Regions from separate parts of the Glaciimonas sp. Gout2 genome, predicted to be linked through region 1. Evidence: riboswitches for the same ligand, from Rfam matches in the RefSeq annotation. Region 1 holds a riboswitch; the other holds the start of a gene.
What was found. Region 1 has a riboswitch for cobalamin ahead of QN379_RS06485 (CbtB domain-containing protein). Riboswitches for the same ligand answer to the same signal wherever they lie in the genome.

Region 1 (11,219 bases):
ACAGAATGACCGCAAGCACGCTCAACCCGTTCCAGATACTGAAAACCGCTAAAGTGAATATCGCCCATAAACACCACGACGCAGCGTTTGCCTTCGTGATGCGCTTTGGCCACCAGATCCAGTTGCGCGACCTGATCACGATAATTCATGAGGACCACTTCGGCAGTCGCTGGAATGATGCTCTGGATAACATTAACGACCGCATCAAACCCCGCCACGACATCCGCAGCACGAATCAATTCTGCGCCACGCTGTGTGAGATAGCCAATGTCGCCGGGACCGGCGCCGATACAGATGATCATAAAAAACTTTCAATACAAAACAGCATAAATAAAATAAACAGTCATCAAGAGGATGACGATGACGGTGACGATTTTTCACGCTCTTTTTATTGCATGTGCGCCCTAATCGTCAACGCCAGATTATCGGCAGTGAGTTGCTCCAACGTCAGGCATTCAGCACCTAACGCTTCGGCCAATTGCGCCGCTCGGCCCAGACGCAAATAGCCATCTTCCGTGTCCAGCACCAGCGCTGCAATGCCATTATCAAACAGTTGTGCGGCCAATTCGAGGGTCTCGCGCCATGGATCGCCGCCGGTGGTTAACGCAACGTTGGCTTTGCCATCACTAAGAATCACCACCAATGGGGTTGCCGCTGTGCTTTGTTGTGCGCGTCGGTGCAATAGTTCGCAAGCCAACTGCAAAGCGTGTGGTAAAGGCGTGCGGCCACCGGTGGGAAGTTCACGCAAACTCTTTTCAGCAAGATCAATCCCACGCGTCGGTGCCAGTAACAATTGCGCGGACTGGCCGCCAAAAGTGATAACGGCGACTTCATCGCGGCGCTGATAAGCGTCTGTCAATAAGCTGAATACCGCCCCCTTGAGTGCCTCCATGCGACGTTGTGCTGCCATGGAACCGGAAGCATCGACCACAAACAAAATAAGATTGGCCGTTTTCCCTACCCGGACCTGCGCATGCAAATCTTGCTTCGTCACTTGAAAGTCTTGCGGATCTCTTAGCGCGGCAGAGCGCAACGTTGCGGCAATCGCCAGACTACGCGGATGCGGATCAGGAATACTGCGCACCATACGTCCTTGCGAAGCATCTTGAATGTCGCTACGGCGACCGGCAACGACTGCTGCACCGTGGGCATTGATACCGGAGATCGAGAGTTGGCGGGCGTTGGCGGCTGCGGCGATGGAAAATACCTGATGCTGTTCGGCGTCGTTCGATTTTCCCGTGTCGTCTCCCGTGTCATCCTGCTGATCCGGATTATGTTCTGATGCATCGTTGGATGATGGCGATGGCAAATCAGGTGCCGTGGTCTGTTGCATCAACTCATCAAGCTTATTTTGATCCAAACCCGGCTGCTCAAAAGGCTTGCGACGACGACGATGCGGCAATACCAGTTGCGCGGCCTGACGGATATCCTCGGGCGTGACACTTGTGCGCCCTTCCAGCGCAGCCAATGCACGTGCCGCCTTGTGCATAACAATGTCTGCACGCAAACTGGCAACCTCAAACTCGCAGCAAAGATGGCTGATCAGATCCAGTAATGCATCGCTCATTTCGACCGTTGGCAGCAATTTTTGGGCAGCGGTGAGTTGGGCTAGCAAAGCTGTTTGCTGTACCGACCAGAGTGTAGAAAAGGCGGTCGGATCGGCTTCATACCGGATACGACGCCGTACTACTTCTGACCGAAGTGTTTTGTCGCGCGGCGCGAACACCTCAACCATGAGACCAAAACGATCCAGCAATTGCGGTCGCAAGTCTCCCTCCTCCAGATTCATCGTGCCAATCAACGTCAGACGCGCCGGATGCGTGACCGAAAGACCTTCCCGTTGTACCGAATTGACGCCCATCGCTGCCACATCAAGCAATACATCGACCAGATGATCGGCCAGCAAGTTGACCTCGTCAATATAGAGAATTCCACGATGTGCGGCGGCCAGCAAACCCGGTTGAAAAGTACGTGCGTCGCCCTTCAATGCGCGTTGCAAGTCCAGCGTGCCGAGGACACGATCTTCGGTTGCACCCAGCGGCAAGGTCACAAACGGTACGCTCGCCGACGTAACTGTCCGAGCCGAATCGATACACGCATCGCATAAACTTGACGGCTCATCGGGGCGGCAGTTAAAGGCACATCCCACGGTCCGCTCAATGCGCGGCAGAATCGCTGGCAAGGCACGTGCGGCGGTACTTTTTGCGGTGCCTTTGTCGCCGCGAATCAACACACCGCCAAGGGTCGGGTCGATCGCGCACAGCAGCAACGCGGTCTTCAACTGCGGTTGGTCGACAATGGCGGAAAAAGGAAAATTCAATATTGTCATAGCTCTATACTTATTTATCCGAATCCAGCAACGTTGCTGGACCTTTCTACATGGACTAACGCACTCAAATGCGCGCTCACATGAACGCTTACATCCCAGCTCGATGTGACTTCATTTTGGCATCAGCCAGCACGCGGGGTTTCGCCCCGCGCTTCCAGTAGCGTTTCGCTGCGCAGATACAGCTCCCGTAATGCGTCCAGTGTTTCCGGTTTTGGCGCTGCCCACATGCCTCGGCTGGCCGCTTCCAACAGGCGTTCGGCGATGGCATTTTGCGCCCATGGATTGGCCTCCTGTAAAAACTGTTGCATGGTTGGATCGAAGCCGTAAGTGCTGGCAACCTCTTCGTACATCCAGTCGTCCATGACCTGCGCGGTGGCATCGTAACCAAACAAATAATCAACGGTTGCGGTCAGTTCCAGACCACCTTTATAGCCATGCCGCTGTATGCTGGCAAGCCATTTTGGGTTCACTACCCGTGAGCGGAATACGCGCAGCGTTTCTTCTTTCAGGTCCCGCACTTGCGCTCTGGCCGGATCGTGACTATCGCCAAAATAATGCTTGGGCTGCGTGCCGGTAAGGGCGCGAATGGTCGCAATCATGCCGCCGTGAAATTGTAAGTAATCATCACTGTCAAAAATATCGTGTTCACGATTATCCTGATTATGCAATGCAACCTGTACACCGGATAAACGCACACGGAAGGCGTCGCGCTCATCGATCCCTTGCGCCTCACGCCCATACGCGTAACCACCCCAGTTGACGTAAGCTTCGGCAAAGTCGGTATCGGCCTGCCAGTTTTTTTCCTGAATAAGCGGCAGAATTCCCGCACCGTAACTGCCCGGTTTGGCACCGAAAATCCGATACGTAGCGCGCCGTTTGGCTTCGGTCTCTTGCATGCCCTTGCCGAGCCAGCCGTCGAGTTCGTTCAGATAATGTTTGCGGATAAAATTGTGCGTCAGTGGCTCATCCAATATCAACACGGCGTTCACCGCGTCATCAATGAGTGTAATCAACTGCGGAAACGCATCCCGAAAGAAACCACTGATACGCGTCGTCACATCGATACGAGGGCGCTTGAGTTGATCTAGCGGAATCACCTCGACGCCAGTGAGTTGACGGTTTTCCGGACGCCACAGCGGACGCACGCCAAGCAGCGCCAAAATCTGCGCTACGTCATCGCCATGGGTACGCATCGCGCTGGTTCCCCAGATGCTGATGGCGACACTTTCGGGATAGGCGCCGGTTTCGCGCAGATGTCTGCTTAGGACCTCATTCGCCAGTTGCTGACCCACGCGCCAGGCCGATTGCGAAGGTACGCTGCGAGGATCGACGGAATAGAAATTGCGCCCGGTCGGCAGTATGTGCGCCATGCCTCGCGTCGGCGATCCACTCGGACCGGCCGGAATATAGCCACCATCGAGACCATTGAGCAGATTATCGATTTCGTCTGTCGCACGGGCCAGATTGGGGACTAAATTGGTACAGGCGAAGGTGATGACCCGACGCAATCCTACAAAGCGCTCAGTCGTTTGGGATGAGATGAGCGATGCGGGCGCAATCTTGTTAGCTGGTCGCGCAACGCTGCTTTTGATCTGAAACTTTTTTGCCTGAGATAACATGCTGAAAGGACGTGCCGCAGTGACAACGAGGGTCGGTTGCATTAACGGCTGAGTGGCAGCTTCCGCGCCCGCGACGCCGCCGAATAACGCGGTCAAAACCGGTTCGATGGCGTCTGTGGAGAAGGCTTTTTCTTGCAATGCTACAAACAATTGGCGACATAACACATCAATCGCATCTAAGGCATCGGCGCGGGTCACAATCGCGCACTGCGCCAAACGTGCCAGCGCGGGATCGGCGTTTAGACGACGACCTTTGTTGTCGAGCAACATATCCATACTCAAGCCAAAGAGTTTGGCGATTTCTTCCTGCAAGCCCGGCACATCCTGATTAGGTAGTCTTACCAGCGAAACCAGCATGTCTACTAACTGATTATCGGCTGGTCGTTCGCCCAGAATATGTAATCCGTCGCGAATTTGCGCAGCACCAAGTTCACACAGATAACCATCCAGATCTTCGATCAGATGCGCAACCCCCGCACCGTCCAACGTGCTGAGCGCGGCGGGTAGTTTGTCGTCGTGAACGTGGGGATGATCATGATCATGGTGATCATGATGATCGTGTGAGCCGTTTCCATGGTCGTGGTCGTGGTCGTGGTCATGATCGTGATCGTGATCGTGGTGCAGCAATCTTGCCTGTAAATCAGAATCGAGATTGGTCTGTTTGACCAGTTCCCAAATTTGTTGCTGCAACAGCGGCAACTTGCTGGGGTCCAGTACTTCGACCTGATAATACTCATCCACCAATTGCGTCAACTGGGCCAATGCGCCGTATGTGTCGGCGGTGGTCATCGGTGGTGTCAGGTGATCGACAACGACCGCGTGCGCGCGCCGTTTGGCCTGTGCGCCCTCGCCCGGGTCGTTGATAATGAACGGGTAAAACAAGGGCATATCCGCGAGCAGCGCATCGGGAAAGCAATTTTCCGACAAGCCAACACCTTTGCCGGGCAACCATTCCAGCGTGCCGTGCTTGCCGACATGGACGATCGCATCGGCGCGCCATGTGTCACGCAGCCAGCGATACAACGCGTAATAGTGATGCGTCGGCGGTAAGTCCGGCTGATGATAGATCGCGTCCGGGTCCATCCCGTAGCCACGCGGCGGCTGCAATGCGACAAAGGTATTGCCTAACGCGATTCCTGCCAACACTACGTGATCGTCGTGCACATAGGCCGCACCGGGTGCTGCGCCCCATTGGGCGACCATGCGCGCTTGCATTTCTGGCGGCAAATCGGCCAGCCACTGCGCATATTGTGCGGCTGGAACGCGTCCAACCGCGTTGCGTAACTGCTGTTCGGTGAGATAGGTATTGTCGTACGCGCAGCGATCAATTAGGTCATGAATCAAGGCGGTGCCGTTCTCCGGCAACTCCCCCGTTTGGTAACCTCGCGCTTGCATAGCCCGCAGAATTGCCATCAACGAGGCGGGCGCATCAAGGCCGACCGCGTTGCCGATTTGGGCGGCTTTGCTATTGGCATTGGTAAAAATAAATGCCACGCGCTTATTCGCGTTTGGCGTATGTTTCAGGCGCGCAAATCGCTGTGCCAGTCCCGCCACTCTGGCGATGCGATCCGGCACCGGTGCATATTCCATCATCTGACCAGCGGCGCTGGCAGCTTTGGTCTTGAAAGAAATGGGGACCGTAATGATACGGCCATCAAACTCCGGCAAAACCACGTTCATCGCTGCATCAAGCGGGTTCATACCCCGCGCAGATTGTTGCCACTGATCTTGCGTCATGCCGCTGGTGATCGCTTGCAACACGGGAACGTTAAGTTGTTCCAGCACCGATACCGACCATCCGGCGGGAGTCGGTCCGCCCGGGGTAATCTCGCCCATGGCAAACGCGGTGGTGTTGATCAAGACATCGATTAGCGCTGATTTTTTTTCCCGTTTACCACTTTTTCCGTCTGCCATGAAATACCGCAGCGCAGTCGGCAAGTCGGACTCAGCATTTGCACCGCTGCGCAACGAGGATGTAAACACCGGCAAAACGTTCATGCCGCGTTGTTCCAGTGCCGCGATCATCGCGTCGATAAAGCGCGTGTTGCCACTCATCCAATGGGCGCGATAAAACACGATGCCAACACCCGGCCGGTCACATTTATCCTGCGCCGAGTGCACAGCCATCCAATCGGCTGTCGTCGCGCCCTCCGCCAGATCGGGGTGATAGATGCCATGGTCCGGCAAAGGTTGCGCTGGTAGATAGCCGAACCCGGTCAACATCAGATGATCCGAAAGGTAGCGCAACAACTGCGCGAGGTTGACACTGCCACCGGCATGAAAATAAGACAACGCTTGCTCTGCCACGGCTGAAGAAACGGTCGAGACGGCGGCGAGTTCAGGATCGGGCTCACCCGTGCCACTGATGGCAATCAGATAACAACCATTGTCACGTGCATGGCGTAGTAGTTCGTTAAAACCCGGCACGCCTCCCAATCGTCCCAACACACGCAAAATAATAATCCGCGTGCCAGCCAGATCATCCGACAACAGATCAGCGATGTGAGATTCTTTATCTAGCGTTTGCAGGTTGATCCCGGTCACGAGCGGAAAATCCTGCGGCAATTGGCTTTTAGCGCTGTGCAATACCGTTAAATCATTGGCGGTGTGCGTTAGCAACGCGATGGCAGAACCAGGAGAATAAGGTGGCGCGTCAGACATCGGTTTCTTTCTCTGTTACGACGTCGCCGCTACCAAGTCGATGAAACACCAGATCAGTCACTTCATGACCGTTTTCAAGATGCTCGGTGACGATGCGCTCAATAGCGGTCGCATCTTCGCAGCGATACCATATTCCTTCCGGATAGACCAACGCCAACGGGCCTTGATTTTTGCAGGCAACCATACAGTGGGTGCGCGTGCGCTTAACGCGCAACTCCGGCCGTGCATCAATGGCAGCGCCAAGAATGCCGAACATGGCTTCAGCACGCACACCATCTTCAGTACAACGTGGGCCGGTACACATAAAAATGTGTCGGGAATGGGTTCTCATAAGCTTTTCTTTGGAACATACAACAGCTAGTGCAGTTATTTCATAGAAGGACTATGATGATCGTTAAGAATGAGAGGAATCAAAAATTGCACATAAAAACAGCAATTGATCCATCAAACATATCCACAATCAGCTAGTTCCATTTAATTGCATCACGGTCAAAAATAAAACGTAATATTACGTAATACACTTGCTCGACTGCTACTTTTTTTGCGATAAATTTAGCCTTTGGGGTCGCCAAATTGACGGTTCAAAAAGCCGAAAGCGCCTCCCAAAGCAAGCCAAAATAGGCCGTTTGCAATCGCTGTTGCGACAATAAACGCCCTCGCTAACTCAGCTGGCGCTGCACCGCCGTGTATCTGCGGCTCTGGCGCACCCAATAAATGCGGCGTCAAAATCAACATTACAGCGAGCAATTTCAACGACCAATGACGCCCAAAAACGAGGAGAGCCAAAGAAATGGCTGTCAGCGTCGCTGTAGCAGTCCACCACAATTGCCGGTCAAGTAATGGCGCAGCTTGCGTCCCCGGCACTTCGGGGGCAAGGCCAAGTGAAGGGGCAACAAATACGACGACATATCCGGCAAGTCCCCACAACAATCCCTCTTGCCAACCGCTAATGCCACCACGTAGCAAAATCGCTGCACCCAATAAGAGTGCAAAACCGACCGCCATCGTCACGTTTGCCATCACGGTATAAAGCGTGCGCTCGATGCCGTTGGTCGGCTCCCATTCCTGCGCCTCGTGATGATGCTCTGTCGCGGAAGGTGGCAACGTTGACACCGATGACGCTGGAGGCAGGCTTGCTATCGCTGACGCTGGTTTGATTGCAGCCGCATGTGCAGCCCCTTCCTCGTAAACTTCCGCCTGAGCAATAATCGGCGTTACTTGTATTTTTTGCACCGCGGTGAGTACCAATCCGGCGAATAATCCAGCCAGCAGAACTGACGATATAAAGCGCTTAACCCCCGGCTTTATTGCTAAAAAACCACCAGTGTTAGTCCCGCTCAATGACATGGGAATCCAGCCGAATGACGACCGTCATGCGCCGCATTATGCAATGTCATGTTGTGAGAAAACCCCATCGCGTAAACCAGCAATAGACCGACTATTGCACTCAGCAATGCTGGAATAACGCGATCTTTCCAGGTGGCGGCAGGGGCTGCCGTAACAATGTGATCAATAAGACCAGTTGAGGATGTTGCCATAGCGATCTTCCTTTTTTATAACTTACAACGATATGACTGGCACACGGCCTCCGCACCAGAACGGAGTGTGACCAGGAAGGCATAAAGGTGCAGCAAGAATGCAGAAAGCGCGACAGCAAAAGACGAGGAAATACAAGACGGGGTGCACAGGAAGGCAAGGCAATCCATCTGAATCGCCCGCCGCGACACAAACTGCATAACACTTTAGGCCGGTATCCGGGCTCACGAGGTGAAATCTGCTGACAGACTTCGAAGTTCGCGCCTTCCCATGCGTTGGCACAGTGGCGTACTGCAAACTTTTTACTCGCTTACCGTTGCGGGGGCAGCGTCGGATTAATGCCTGGGCACGCACCGACTTCCCGTTTAATTTTACGCACGACTGCACGCAAAACACCTAAAGCTATTGCTACCCGCCGAGTATAGGTTGCGACTTATCAAGATGCAAGTTGAAGCTGCTTTGTTTCTATTGGATGATCTAATAGCGTTTGCCAGTGTTACTGAAAGGTTTAACTGACACCGGTTAAGCTAATGTCAGTGTGCCTTTAGTTGTGCCGCGGTGCGGGAAGATGCGACAACAAGTTCGGCGTCACTCCACTTCGGGCTTTTAAAGACAGATTGTAATGAAATATTAACAACAGAAGCGCTATACAATTCATCCAAATATAAAGAGGAGAAACGCCATGTTTACAGGATTTGAACGTCACGTCGCTGAGGTCAACGGTACGCACATAAATTATGTTCGCGGAGGCAACGGACCAGCGTTGCTTTTGTTGCACGGCCATCCACAAACGCATGTGATCTGGCATAAAGTGGCACAACAACTTGCGCAACACTTCACCGTAATTGCTGCTGATTTGCGCGGCTACGGCGATAGCGGCAAGCCAGTCGGATTGGCTGATCACAGCAATTATTCCAAGCGCACCGTCGGCCAGGATCAAATTGACTTAATGAAAACGTTAGGTTTCAAGCAATTTTTACTCATGGGACATGACCGCGGCGGACGCGTTGCGTACCGTATGGCACTTGACCATCCTGATGCGATTCTCAAACTGGTTTTGCTGGACATTGCGCCGACGCTGGCAATGTATGAAAAAACTACGATGGAATTTGCCAGCACTTACTATCATTGGTTCTTTTTAATCAGGCCCGCTCCCTTTCCCGAAATACTACTCGGCGCGCATCCCGAAGCCTATTTAGAGCACACCATCGGCGCACGCAGCGCAGGTCTCGGACCATTTACGCCGGAGGCGTATGCTGAATACCTGCGTTGTCTGAGTGATCCAGCCACCATTCACGGCATTTGCGAAGACTATCGCGCCAGCGCCAGCATTGACCTTGAACACGAACGTAAGGATCTCGCCGACGGCAAGAAAATTCAGTGCGATACGTTAGTTTTGTGGGGCGCGCATGGCGTCATCGAAAAGTGTTTCGATCCTCTCAACGAATGGCAGCTACTCACCAAAAACGTCACCGGCAAGGCCCTCGACTGCGGTCACTATATTCCGGAAGAAGCACCCGAAGCGCTGATGGCGCAGGTCATGCCGTTTTTTATTGAATGAAAAATGAGATGTGATGGCAGCCTGATTTATTAGAGGTTTCGCCGCTAGAAGAATGTGGGCAACTTGCTCATCGGCCACCGATGAAAGCCACAACTTAACTCTCAATAGCCAAGCGATACAAACGTCGATTACGTTTCCCAGTGACAACTATATGCAACGCCGAGTCGCCGTATTTGCAAACAATTGTTTCTGGGTCAACCGGTTTGGCTTTAGGCGCGTTTCTGTATTGCTATCAAACGTACATTTTCGAAAAGGAGTCATCATGCGATCAAAAATTATCTTTGTGCTGGCCTGTGCACTCACCCTTGCCGGAACCTCTGGACTAGTCGAGGCCAAAGGCTGTTTAAAGGGTGCTGCAGTAGGTGGCGTTGCCGGTCATGTGGCGGGCCACCATGCCGTACTCGGTGCGGCTGGTGGTTGTGTGGTTGGACGCCATATGGCCAACAAAAAAGCTGCTGAACAAAAAAATCAAGCCGCAACGACACAACCCGCGCCATCAAAGTAAATCGACAAAATCGGGCTAGTTGTTGCATACAAGAAGGCTAACATTTTCCTCTTTTTACCTGATTTTTTTACTTTTCTTACTGTATAGGAACTTAAAATGAAAACTTTATTACTCTCCGCAAGTTTGGCCTTAGCTTTGCTGACATCGGCCGGAAGCTATGCCCAGGCACCGGCAGGCGCTCCCGCAGGAAGCACCGGCCTATGTAAAGATGGCACTTATTACTCCGGCGCAACCAAAAGTGGTGCATGTTCTGGCCATAAAGGCGTGAAGGATTGGTATGCGACCAAAGCCACAACACCAGCAGCGACTCCGGCTGCAACACCAGCGCCAGCATCAAAACCAATGGCTGCCCCAAGCGCAGCGTCGACTGCTAGCTCGGCGGTCGCTCCCGGTGGCGGTCCCGGTTTAGTGTGGGCAAATACCAGCACCAAGGTGTATCACTGCCAAAACACCAAGTATTACGGCAAAACCAAAGCGGGTGCTTACATGTCAGAAGCTGACGCAAAAACCAAGGGCTATCACGCCGATCATGGCAAAGCTTGCGGTTAATGGGTTAGAAGTATTTCAAACGACATCCGTGATGGATGTCGTTTGCGTTGGCGGTAACCTATCGCCAGAATGTTTCGGATCACCTCGATAGCGCACTGCACAGGTAAAAAAATGACGCCCTCTTCAGTATTTCCATTTTAAAAAATAGTGGAAATACTGAAGAGGGCGTTGTGTCATCAATACAGTCAATCAAGATATTGGTCGGGTTAGCGTTTTGGATTGACAATGTTCCCTGAATATTTGCCATCCAAAGCATCAATCAAATTTTGCGCTGCGCAGACCGCCATTGCGTGCCGTGTTTCATGCGTAGCCGAACCGATGTGCGGAAGCGCGACCACATTTTTCATGCGCAATAACGGCGAATCTTGCGGCAACGGCTCGCGCTCAAATACATCAAGCCCTGCGCCCCGAAGCTGACCGTTTTCCAGAGCGGTTATTAACGCCGACTCATCGATAATA
Region 2 (11,219 bases), on a different contig from region 1:
CGCAATCTCTACTGAAAAAAGCACAAGAGGAAGTATTGGCACTAAATGGGTCTGTTGCCTGATAAAGGAACTGTAGACTGACATACAACTAACCGTTCGTTAAGTTCATGGACAACTTCAAGAAAGATATTATGGATGAAAAGGGTTTCGTTGAAATTCATAACATACGGTTAGCTTATCAACGCTGGCCCGGCTCGCAGCCACCGATTATGCTCATGCATGAGGCGCTTGGATCAGTTTCGATCTGGCGCAATTTCCCTGTCGAACTGGCGCGTGTTACGGGTCTCGAGGTGATTGCATGGTCGCGGCAGGGTTATGGTGACTCTGATGGGCTTTTAGGCCAGCGTCTGCCGGATTATATTGAGCAGGAAGCGAAATTGGTACCGCAGGTGATGGATGCATTGGGCGTGACTCAGGCGCATTTATTCGGTCATAGCGATGGTGCATCAATGGCGATTATTGCTGCTGCGCTGTTTCCCGAACGTGTGCTCTCTATTGTGCTGGAAGCGCCGCACGTGAATGTCGAGCAGCAGGCGATTGCAGGTATTGTTAAGGCTAAAAAAGCCTTTGAAACGACTGACTTTCGTCTAAAACTCCAAAGGCATCATAAAGATGTTGATCAGGTTTTTTGGTCTTGGTACGACACATGGGTCTCGCCGGTTTTTCAAGACTGGAATATCGAGCAATTCCTGGCGGATATTCACGCGCCAACACTCGTTATTCAAGGCGTGGAGGACGAGTATTTCAGCATGAATCAAGTCGATTTGATCGTGGCGGCTGTGCCGAATGCACGGTATGTTGCCCTTGCGCATTGTGGCCATTCACCCCATCGGGACCAGCAAGATGATGTGTTAAATGCCGTGGTGGATTTTGTGGCGTAATGTATGCCGCATTGCTCACCACATTTAGCGTCAATTACTTCATGTGGTGAGGCACTCTTTTTAAATCTATTGTTGTGCGCATAACACATTGTATTTGTGGATAGTAAAAAGGTCTTAGAAAGCGGTCAAAATTGTAACATTATTATTATTTTGATAATGATTCGCCGTCTTCTTTAAATGTTGCAGTGCATGATGGCGTCTGGAACCGTTATAATTTCGCATTCATTATTTTACCCATCCTTACAAGACGAGAGACAACATGAGCTTGAACGACGTATCCTCAGGGCGTGATTTGCCGAATGATTTCAATGTGATCATTGAAATTCCAATGAATGCTGATCCAATCAAATACGAAGTCGACAAAGAGTCGGGCGCGATTTTTGTTGATCGGTTCATGGGTACGGCGATGCATTATCCGTGTAACTACGGCTATATTCCGCAAACCTTGTCGGATGACGGTGATCCAGTTGACGTGTTGGTGATCACACCTTTCCCGTTGTTTCCTGGGGTGGTTGTGCGCTGCCGTCCTATCGGCGTGCTGAAAATGTCGGATGAAGCGGGTCAGGATGCCAAGCTATTGGCCGTGCCAGTCGATAAAGTGTTGAGTATCTACACGCATTGGCAAAAGCCTGAAGATATGAATGAATTGCGCCTGAACCAGATTCAACATTTCTTTGAGCATTACAAAGATCTGGAAAAAGGTAAATGGGTCAAGATTGATGGTTGGGGCGGTCCAGAAGATGCGCGCGAAGAAATTTTGGCGGGTGTGGCAGCTTACAATAAAACATTGGAAGCAAAATAATTTTTGCTTCCTTTTAAGATAAGCGCACTTCGGTGCGCTTTTTTTATGCCACGCAAGAAATAACGCCTGCGATTATGTTGAGTGGCTGCAAGTAATTAACACTAAAACGGTACAACTTTTGCCCGTTCAAGTCCGCTTGATGCATCGTTTGTTGTTGATAGGCGTCACTTAAGCATTATTTGTTTGGTTTGAGTATCAGCATGAGTTTTGCGCCGAATTGATTCAAAGCCAGTCCGCATAATACGAGTAATCCCGCCACAATTTTCCACCATTGCAACGGTTCGTCTAACACCAGCGTTGCGCTCAGCATTCCCACTACCGGCACTAATAATGCAAATGGCGCGATAGTGGCCGTCGGGTATTTGCGCATCAGGACGGACCAGATACCAAAGCCGATGATCGTATTTGGATACGAATTAAACAGTACCGCGCCAGCGGATATCCAGGTGAAGTGGCTGATTGCATTGGTCCATGAAGCGGGGCCTTCGGTCAAAAATGATGCCAATAATAAAGGTGGCACGGCGATTAACGATCCCCATACTACGAGCGCCAATGGATTGACTTTGCCGATGGTTTTGGTGACGATGTTGGCTGAGGCCCAACTCACGCCAGCGCAGACCACGAGCAAGAAGCCGATGAAAGTGGCAGTGCCATCAACATGGATGGCAACCAGGGCCATGCCAGCTAATGCGATAAACGCGCCAATTAATTGTGCGGCGCGTGGACGCTCCTTTAAAATCAAGACTGCTAATCCGATGGTGAAGAAGGCCTGAAGCTGTATCACCAACGACGCGAGTCCCGCCGTAAATCCCAGATGCATGCCCGAAAACAGCAACGCAAATTGCAGCGCAAATTGGAATAGACCGTAAGCGATCAAAAGACGCCAGGGTATGGCTGGGCGCTTGATGAAAAATATCAATGGTATCGCCGCAAAAATGAAACGCAGGGCCGAGAAAAATAAAGGTGGTAAGTCATGCAGACCTATTCGGATGACGACAAAATTAAAACCCCAAATGGTGACGGTAAGAAGTGCGAGAAGAATGTCGGTCGGTTGCATAGGTGAGGTTCTGCGTGACAGGGCCATCTTACGGATGGGCGCTGCGTGGTAGCAAATCTTTCTGATCGATAAGGAAGGGGTAACGGTTGGTGGTGCGGTGGTGCTTATGCGTCAAGTTGGTCGACTGTGGTCGCGCGCCAAGACGCAAAGCGGGTATTAGGAAATCAACCGTCGCCTTTGAAGGGATTGCGATCATTGAGTTCATCCATATAAGCCTCAATGTCATCGGTTTCCCTCTCTAAAAAATTGGCGACGGCGTTGGAAAAATCTTGGCGGGCGAGCCAATGTGCTGACCAGGTTTTCTGTGGCAGAAATCCACGCGCCATTTTATGTTCGCCTTGTGCGCCGCCCTCAAAGCAACCGATTTTTTGCGCAATGCAAAACTCTAAGGGTTGGTAATAAGCGGTTTCAAAATGTAGACAAGGGACTTCTTCAATTGCGCCCCAATAGCGACCATACAAGGTTGTCTCTGTGTGAATCAACAGTGATGACGCAATTGGTCGTCCCGCGCGCTCGGCCACGATTAATAAGATATTTTGTGGCATCGTCGCACCGATGCGTTGAAAGAATGCCAGGTTTAAATAAGGTGTGGAATGATGGGCAGAATAAGTATGGCGATAGCAGCGATTAAAAAATACCCAGTCTGACTCTGTTGCATCGACACCGCGTACGTGTCGGAAGGTGACGCCAGCCTCGGCGACCTTACGCCGTTCGGCACGAATGTTTTTGCGTTTTTTACGTTCTAATGTATCGAGAAATGCATCAAAGTCACGATAACCCGGATTGAGCCAATGAAACTGGACGCCGCTGCGCAATAAAAATCCTGCCGCATGCAGCGCTTTGGCCTGTTCTGGCGGCGAGTACAAAATATGGGTAGAAGAAGTCTGCGTATCTACGCGTAAGGTTTTCAGCAGGTCGATCAACGCCGCAGCGGATGCCGCATCGCGCGCCAGCAGGCGACTGCCGGTAACGGGCGTGAATGGAATTGCCGACAGCAACTTTGGGTAATACTCCAAACCGCTACGCTGATACGCATCCGCCCAGGCCCAGTCGAACACGTACTCGCCATACGAGTGGTATTTTACGTACAGGGGAAGCGCTGCCATCAATTGCGGCACGGTTGCCGTATCGTTAGTGTTTTCCTCAGCGTTATCCCACAACGTTAAATATTGCGGTTGCCAGCCAGATTTTTCGGAGGCGCAACCGGTTTCGTGCAATGCGTGCAAAAACGCAAAGGATAAAAATGGATTGTTCTCTGCTTGAAGCGCAAGCAAAGCATCCCACGCGGGTTGCCCAATTTCATCCAGAGAGGAAACAATGCGGGGTGTAAATTTCAATGTTGGCGGTGGTGGTGTTTGCTTATTCACTTAGTCAATACGATCTGGGAAGCCAGAGATTACGAGGAAAGGATTGAGTTTAGCACTCTCGGAGATAATCTTCTGGCATGACTAATAAAGGTTGGCGTCATGGAAGTTTCTGCTATTACAGGCCTTTTTATGCCGAGTGTTCGGTCCAGTTTCGCGAACAATGGCATGGTGGTCATGAGAATAAATAGTCAAGAAAACCGTATCGTAGTGACTTTTCATCTGGGCTTTGAAAGCCTTTAGGGCCACGGGAAGACAACTTTTTCTGTGTTTAAGTGAGGGTTGAATGGGGTTTATAAGCTCCTAAACGTTTTATAAAAGAGAGACGATCAGGCTAAACAGTGAGAATAAAGCGCAATAGCAATCCAATAAATATGTGATTAGCCGGGCGCAAGCAACAAATAGCGCATGCGAAGAGATAAGCAAGCGGAAGATAGGTTATACATAAACGATACGCATGTGACACCCATGCGATAATCGGGGCTTGAATTTGTTATTTCGCCTAATTTCGCTGTTTTCATCATCAATTACATTTCATATTCATCGCCATGACAGTCAAAGTCGCCATCGCTCAAATCAATAGCACCGTCGGTGATCTTGCCGGTAATCGCGCCAAAATCGCTGAATTTGCACGTCGTGCCGCTCAGCAGGGCGCGGACATCGTATTAACGCCGGAGTTGTCGTTGGTGGGCTATCCGCCAGAAGATTTATTATTACGTCAGGCTTTCTACGATAAGACTGAGGAAGCAATGACCGCATTGATCGCGGACCTGGCAGATTTACGTGACGTACATGTTGTGGTCGGCCATCCCATTTTGCAAAATGGCGCACGTTTTAATGCTGCATCCGTGATCGTTAATGGTGCGTTGTCAGGTACTTATTGCAAATACGCGTTGCCGAACGATGCTGTTTTTGACGAGAAGCGTTATTTCTCAGCCTCTGATGTGCCATTTGTTTTTGAAGTAAAAGGCGTTCGTTTCGGTCTGAATATTTGCGAAGATACCTGGTTTTCGCATGCGCCCGCGCGCGCGCGTGCCGCTGGCGCGCAGGTTTTATTGGTGCCGAATGGCTCGCCGTACCATATGAACAAGCAACATCTGCGCTACGACATCATGCGGGCGAACGTCACGGCAAAAGGTTTGTCGCTGGTGTATGCCAATCTGGTGGGCGGGCAGGATGAATTGATCTTTGACGGTAACTCGTTTGTGATGGACCAGTACGGTGAAGTCGCGGCGCAGCTGAAGCACGCGCAGGAAGACTTGCAGATCATCGAATTTGATGGCGCGACACCGCTGGTTGGCCCATCCTCGATTACGCCTACGCAGTCGGTAGAGGCGCAGGTCTACCAGGCCTTGGTGTTGGGCGTGCGCGACTATATTGGTAAGAATGGTTTCCCCAGTGTCTTGCTGGGTTTGTCTGGCGGTGTGGATTCGGCATTGGTGTTGGCGATCGCGGTCGATGCGCTGGGGGCTGAAAAAGTACGCTGTATCATGATGCCGTCTCCTTATACAGCAGAAATGTCGTGGGTTGACTCGCGCGATATGGTGCAGCGACTGGGTGTGCGCTATGATGAAATATCCATTAATGATTGTTTCAGCGCTTTCAAATCCACGTTGGCTAGCGAGTTTGAGGGCATAGCTGAAGACACTACCGAAGAAAACATCCAGGCGCGTATTCGTGGCACCCTGCTAATGGCGTTGTCGAACAAATTTGGCTCAATTGTATTGACCACTGGAAATAAGAGCGAAATGGCAGTGGGGTATTGCACGCTGTATGGTGATATGGCGGGCGGTTTTGCTGTTATTAAAGATATTGCCAAGACGCTGGTGTATCGCTTGTGCGCATATCGAAATACGCTGGGTGAAGTGATTCCCACCCGCATTTTGACGCGTCCACCGTCGGCCGAACTGCGGCCTGATCAGACTGATCAGGATTCGCTGCCGCCGTATGATGTGTTAGACGCCATTATGCAAATGTACATGGAAGAGAATCAGAGCATTGCCGAGATCGAAGCCGCCGGTTATCCGATTGAAGATATTCAACGTATTACGCGTCTGATCAAGATCAACGAATACAAGCGTCGACAGGCACCGGTTGGTTGTCGTGTGACGCACCGTGCGTTTGGTCGTGACTGGCGTTACCCGATTACTTCAAAGTTTAAAGAGTGAAGCTTGGAGCATGACATAATTGTGTCGAGCGCTCTTGGTCTCCTTTTCTTTCTTCCTGTATCAAAAGATTTTTGTTAATTGCATAAAGGAGTTGTCATGAAGCAAATTACTGCCATTATCAAACCGTTCAAACTGGACGAAGTACGCGAAGCGTTGGCCGAAGTCGGCGTCAATGGCTTAACCGTCACTGAAGTCAAAGGTTTTGGTCGCCAAAAAGGCCATACCGAGTTGTATCGCGGCGCGGAATATGTCGTCGATTTTTTGCCAAAAGTAAAAGTTGAATTGGTGATTGACGATGCGCTTGCTGAGCAAGCTGTTGATGCCATCATCAAAGCTGCGCGTACTGGCAAGATTGGTGACGGTAAGATTTTTGTCCGCGAAGTCGAGCAAGTTATCCGCATTCGTACCGGCGAAACTGGTTCGGAAGCGGTATAAGACGCTTTAAGACAGGGCTTTAAGACCGGACTTAAAAACCTGGCTTTACAGCACGCATGGTTGTATCGGCTCGTCGTAACATCGTGTATCTGCCAATTCCTGATGCGGAGTTTAGGTGGAATACAGACGGGCCGCGCTGTCTTACCTTTGACGCAGAACGCATTACCGCTGTGCGCGCATGTCGGCAGTATGTGGGCAGCAACACCTTTGCTGCCGTTTTCTGAAGTGTTTTGGCGCAAACGTTGTATCGTGGACGCCGCGCAGATTCTAGAAACCATTACAGAAACACATCGGACAATATCGCCATGCAGATTCCTCACATTGTATCCATTCAGGATAGCGATCTCAGTAATACCATCACCACTGTCATCAATAATAAAACCAAGCCGTTAGGCAGTTTGGGTGCGTTAGAAGCAATCGGCCTTCAAATCGGATTGATCCAAAAAACCACGCGTCCGACATTCATCCAGCCAGCTATCCTTATATTCGCCGCTGACCATGGTGTCGTCGCCGAGAATATCTCTGCTTATCCACAAAGTGTGACGTGGCAAATGGTTGAAAATTTTCTCAACCAAAATGCGGCGATTAATGTTTTTGCACGTCAAAATAATTGCGCTTTGCAGATAGTTGATGCTGGTGTTAATCATGATTTCGGTTGGCCTCCTCAGTTAATCGGTAAAAAAGTCGGTTTCGGAACGCGAAATTTTGCTAACGAGTCGGCGATGACCGCTGAGCAATGCACCACAGCCATGGAACACGGCATGGACCTGATTGGGGGGCTAACCGGCAATATCGTTGGTTTTGGAGAGATGGGAATCGGCAATACCACCGCAGCGGCGGCCATCATGCACAAGATCACCGGCTTGCCGCTGGTCGATTGCGTGGGGGCGGGAACCGCCTTTGATGCTGCCCGAATTTTGCATAAGCAAAATGTGATTCAGCGTGCGGTCAGTTTTCACGGTGGCATCGTTGCGCCGCTTGATGTATTGGCGACATTTGGTGGTTTTGAAATCGCCATGATGGTCGGTGCGATGCTGGCTGCTGCCGAACGCCGCATGGTTTTGCTGATCGATGGATTCATTGTTACCAGCGCATTACTGGTCGCCGCACAGTTGCGTCCCGAAATCCTGGATTACTGCATTTTTGCGCATTGCTCGGACGAGCGAGGCCACCAACAGATGTTGACGTTCCTTAAAGCGCAACCATTACTGCAATTAGGTTTGCGTTTGGGCGAGGGTACGGGCGCAGCGCTGGCATTACCTCTGGTGCAGGCGGCGGTACTTTTTATGACGGAAATGGCGACCTTTGACTCGGCAGCGGTTGATTCTATTTCTACGCCTCCGCATGCACAGTGAATACTGAATAGCCATGTCCAGCATGCGACCCAGTGCGTTACGCTCGCGTAGTCTGACCAAAGCAATCACCCATCAAGTGCGGTTATTCTTCGTTGCGCTGCAATTCTTTACGCGACTGCCCATTCCCGGCTGGGTTGGGTTCGATCCTGCATGGTTACAGCAAGCTTCGCGTTATTTTTCGGCGGTGGGGATTGTTGTGGGTGCTGTGACGGCAGCGATTTATGCGGCGGCGGCCCATGTGTGGCCGCCCGCGGTGGCGGTGTTGCTATCGACCATTGGCGGCATTTATCTGACCGGTGCGTTCCACGAAGATGGCTTTGCTGATAGCTGTGATGGTTTTGGCGGTGGTTATACTGCCGCCCGTATTCTTGAGATTATGAAGGATTCACGGGTTGGTGCATATGGTGTCATCGGCATGGTGTCGATGCTCGGTTTGAAATTCACGTTACTCGTGAGCCTGCCGTTCTGGGCGGTCGTGGCAGCGTTACTAACGGCCCATCCTATTTCCCGTTTGATGGCGAGTAGTTTGATTTGGCGGCTGACGTATGTCAAAGCCGAGGGCAAGGCAAAACCATTGGCAGAGCAGATGTCCGGACCTGAATGTGGCGTGGCGATGGCTTTCGCTGCGTTACCTTTATTGGCAATCGGTGTTTTGGGTTGGGCGCCTTGGGCGGGGATAGCCGCTGGTCTGGTGTGTAGCGCTATTGCTACCTTGTGGCTCGCCCGCTTTTTCGTTAAGCGCATTGGCGGTTATACCGGCGACTGTCTGGGTGCCGTGCAGCAGGTGGCAGAAGTGACCTTTTACCTTGGTTTATTGGCTGCCATGCCGCTTTTAAAATGATGTACTTAAGATAATGATGCAACTCCATCTTGTGCGTCATCCGAAGCCGAGCACGCCAGGAGCTGTATCCGACTTGTGCTACGGGCGTTCTGACCTCCTTGTATCCGAAGAAGAAAATACGCGTTTGTTGCATCAATTGATAAAGGTACTGCCAAAGCCGGTCCTGATGTTTTCTAGTCCGCTCCTTCGATGCGCGGGGTTGGCGGATAGTTTGTCGCGACAACCGGGTTGGCCGGCACCGACTCTTGATCACCGTCTGGTGGAACTGGACTTTGGAAAATGGGAAATGCAATCCTGGCAGGATATCCCGCGTGATGAGATCGATGCATGGGCGGGCGCGGTGATTGACTATCGACCGGGTGGTGGAGAAAGCGTGATGCAGATGGCGGCACGCGTGGATGCGTTTTATCGTGCGTTGCCGCGACTTCATTCACCATCATCGAGCAGTGGCGAAAATAACAACAATGGCGATGATGTTGCCGTCATTTGCCATGCAGGGACTATTCGCCTCCTTTTAGCCTGCCATGCCTTATCCCAGGAGGCTTCCATGCCAATCGGAGCGTCAAGGGCGATTGCGGATATTGCGCGAAAGGCTGCCAACGCAGCCCATAAGATCGGTTACGGCGAAGTGATTTCGCTAATCTGCTGATTTCGCTGGGATTTTGCACGCGGATTCGAAGATTTATTGTTGCTGTAAAGGCAGATGAATATTAGAATGCCGGTGCTTTTGGTGCTCGCGAACACGGCTGTGTTCGCAGTTAAACGGGAAACACGCGATACGTGTGCTGCCCCCGCAACGGAAAACAAGCGTCTCAATTTGCTTAATGAATGACTGGTTGAATGACCGGTTAATGTCGGCCTATTCACTATGGCCGATAATTGCAGCGTAGTTGCTGCAAAATATTGATTACACATTGTGACAAGCTGCCTCTAACACCACTGTGTTTCGCGCGGGAAGGTAAGGCAGTTGGACTTGGTAGCCCGGATACCGGCCAGTAGCAGGTGGAACTACTTTTAAGGCGGTACGGACGATCTGTCGCGAAATGCGATCCGGCAACTTTGCTGGATTGATTGTTCAGTGCAATGTCTTGCGGAGGTATTTCTTTTGAATCCAGCGCGCGGGGAGGCGAGCTGGTGGTTGTTTTCTTGCTTAAATTATCATGACCCTAACTGTTTCACCGACCCATCCGCGCCGCGCTGCGCGAATGATTGGGCCTTTGTGCCTTTCTACGCTTATTATTTCTACTTTTTCCGCATCCAGTTTTGCTCAGGAAGCCTCGGATAAGTCACTAGAGCCCGTTCTAGTCACAGCAACACGCACGCCACAAAAAGCCAGTGATGTGATCAGCGACAACGTGACGATTTCTGCCGAAGACATTGCGCTATCGGGACAAACCTCGCTGGTTGAACTGCTGCAAAAGCAACGTGGAATTGAAATCACTGCTAACGGCGGTCCTGGTACTTCGGCATCGGTATTCATGCGCGGTGCAGCTAATAATCAAAATATAGTATTAATCGATGGCGTCCGTGTCGGGTCTTCCACGACCGGCGGCGCTACATGGTCCAGCATTCCATTGTCACAAATTGATCACATCGAAATCGTGTATGGCCCTTTGAGTAGTTTTTATGGCGCTGACGCAATGGGTGGCGTGATTCAAATTTTTACCAAGAAAGGTTCGGGCGCGCCGCGTTTGACTGCATCTGCCGGTGTCGGCAGCTATGGTACCCGCACCATGGATGCGAGTATTTCTGGCGCGACCGAAGGCGACCATCGTTTTAGTTACGCTATATCGGTGGCGCATGAAAATGCAGATGGGTTTTCAGCGACTAAGCCAGACCCTTCGCCGTATAGTTCTTATAATCCAGATAAAGACGGCTACAAAAAAGATAGTGCCAGCGGACAGTTTGGGTTGGAGCTGGCAAAGGGCCAGGAAGTTGGCGTGACCTTTTTGCAAAGCCGGTTGAATGCGCAGTACGACGATGGTTCGGATTTCGACACGCGTGTCGTGCAAAAACTTGAAAATGTGGCTGTGTATTCGAAAAACCAGATTCTGCCTTGGTGGAATAGTAAGGTTCAGGTGTCGCAAACTACCGATAAATCGACTTATATCAGCAGCGATCAGCCGGATGGGATCAGCGATGTAACGACTAAGCAGAATAATTACAGCTGGCAAAATGATTTGTTCATCGGGACAGACGTCTTGCAGTTGTTGGCTGAGCGACGTGAGGAGGAGGTTTCTGCCACCGGTTTGTCTGGTGACCGGACGACCAATTCGGTTGCTGCATCGTACCAGTTGAAGCGTGGAGATCATCTGG

Region 2: it holds a riboswitch for cobalamin, as region 1 does, so the genes downstream of both, QN379_RS17475 (TonB-dependent receptor domain-containing protein) here and QN379_RS06485 (CbtB domain-containing protein) in region 1, are expected to answer to the same signal.

The regions. Positions count from the first base shown of each region.
Region 1 covers NZ_JASJXA010000006.1:79,207-90,425, forward strand. Annotated here, with positions in the region: gene QN379_RS06460 (cobalt-precorrin-7 (C(5))-methyltransferase) at 1-302, opposite strand, end outside; gene QN379_RS06465 (putative cobaltochelatase) at 389-2,329, opposite strand; gene QN379_RS06470 (cobaltochelatase subunit CobN) at 2,452-6,609, opposite strand; gene QN379_RS06475 (ferredoxin) at 6,602-6,940, opposite strand; gene QN379_RS06480 (CbtA family protein) at 7,162-7,956, opposite strand; gene QN379_RS06485 (CbtB domain-containing protein) at 7,947-8,147, opposite strand; cobalamin riboswitch at 8,337-8,560, opposite strand; gene QN379_RS06490 (alpha/beta hydrolase) at 8,828-9,706, shown strand; gene QN379_RS06495 (hypothetical protein) at 9,969-10,211, shown strand; gene QN379_RS06500 (DUF3761 domain-containing protein) at 10,308-10,760, shown strand; gene QN379_RS06505 (NAD(P)-dependent oxidoreductase) at 10,967-11,219, opposite strand, start outside.
Region 2 covers NZ_JASJXA010000030.1:992-12,210, reverse strand. Annotated here, with positions in the region: gene QN379_RS17525 (hypothetical protein) at 1-62, shown strand, start outside; gene QN379_RS17520 (alpha/beta hydrolase) at 132-881, shown strand; gene ppa (inorganic diphosphatase) at 1,141-1,683, shown strand; gene QN379_RS17510 (EamA family transporter) at 1,859-2,740, opposite strand; gene QN379_RS17505 (GNAT family N-acetyltransferase) at 2,905-4,107, opposite strand; gene QN379_RS17500 (NAD+ synthase) at 4,653-6,272, shown strand; gene QN379_RS17495 (P-II family nitrogen regulator) at 6,369-6,707, shown strand; gene cobT (nicotinate-nucleotide--dimethylbenzimidazole phosphoribosyltransferase) at 7,013-8,062, shown strand; gene QN379_RS17485 (adenosylcobinamide-GDP ribazoletransferase) at 8,085-8,903, shown strand; gene QN379_RS17480 (histidine phosphatase family protein) at 8,917-9,552, shown strand; cobalamin riboswitch at 9,615-9,915, shown strand; gene QN379_RS17475 (TonB-dependent receptor domain-containing protein) at 10,064-11,219, shown strand, end outside.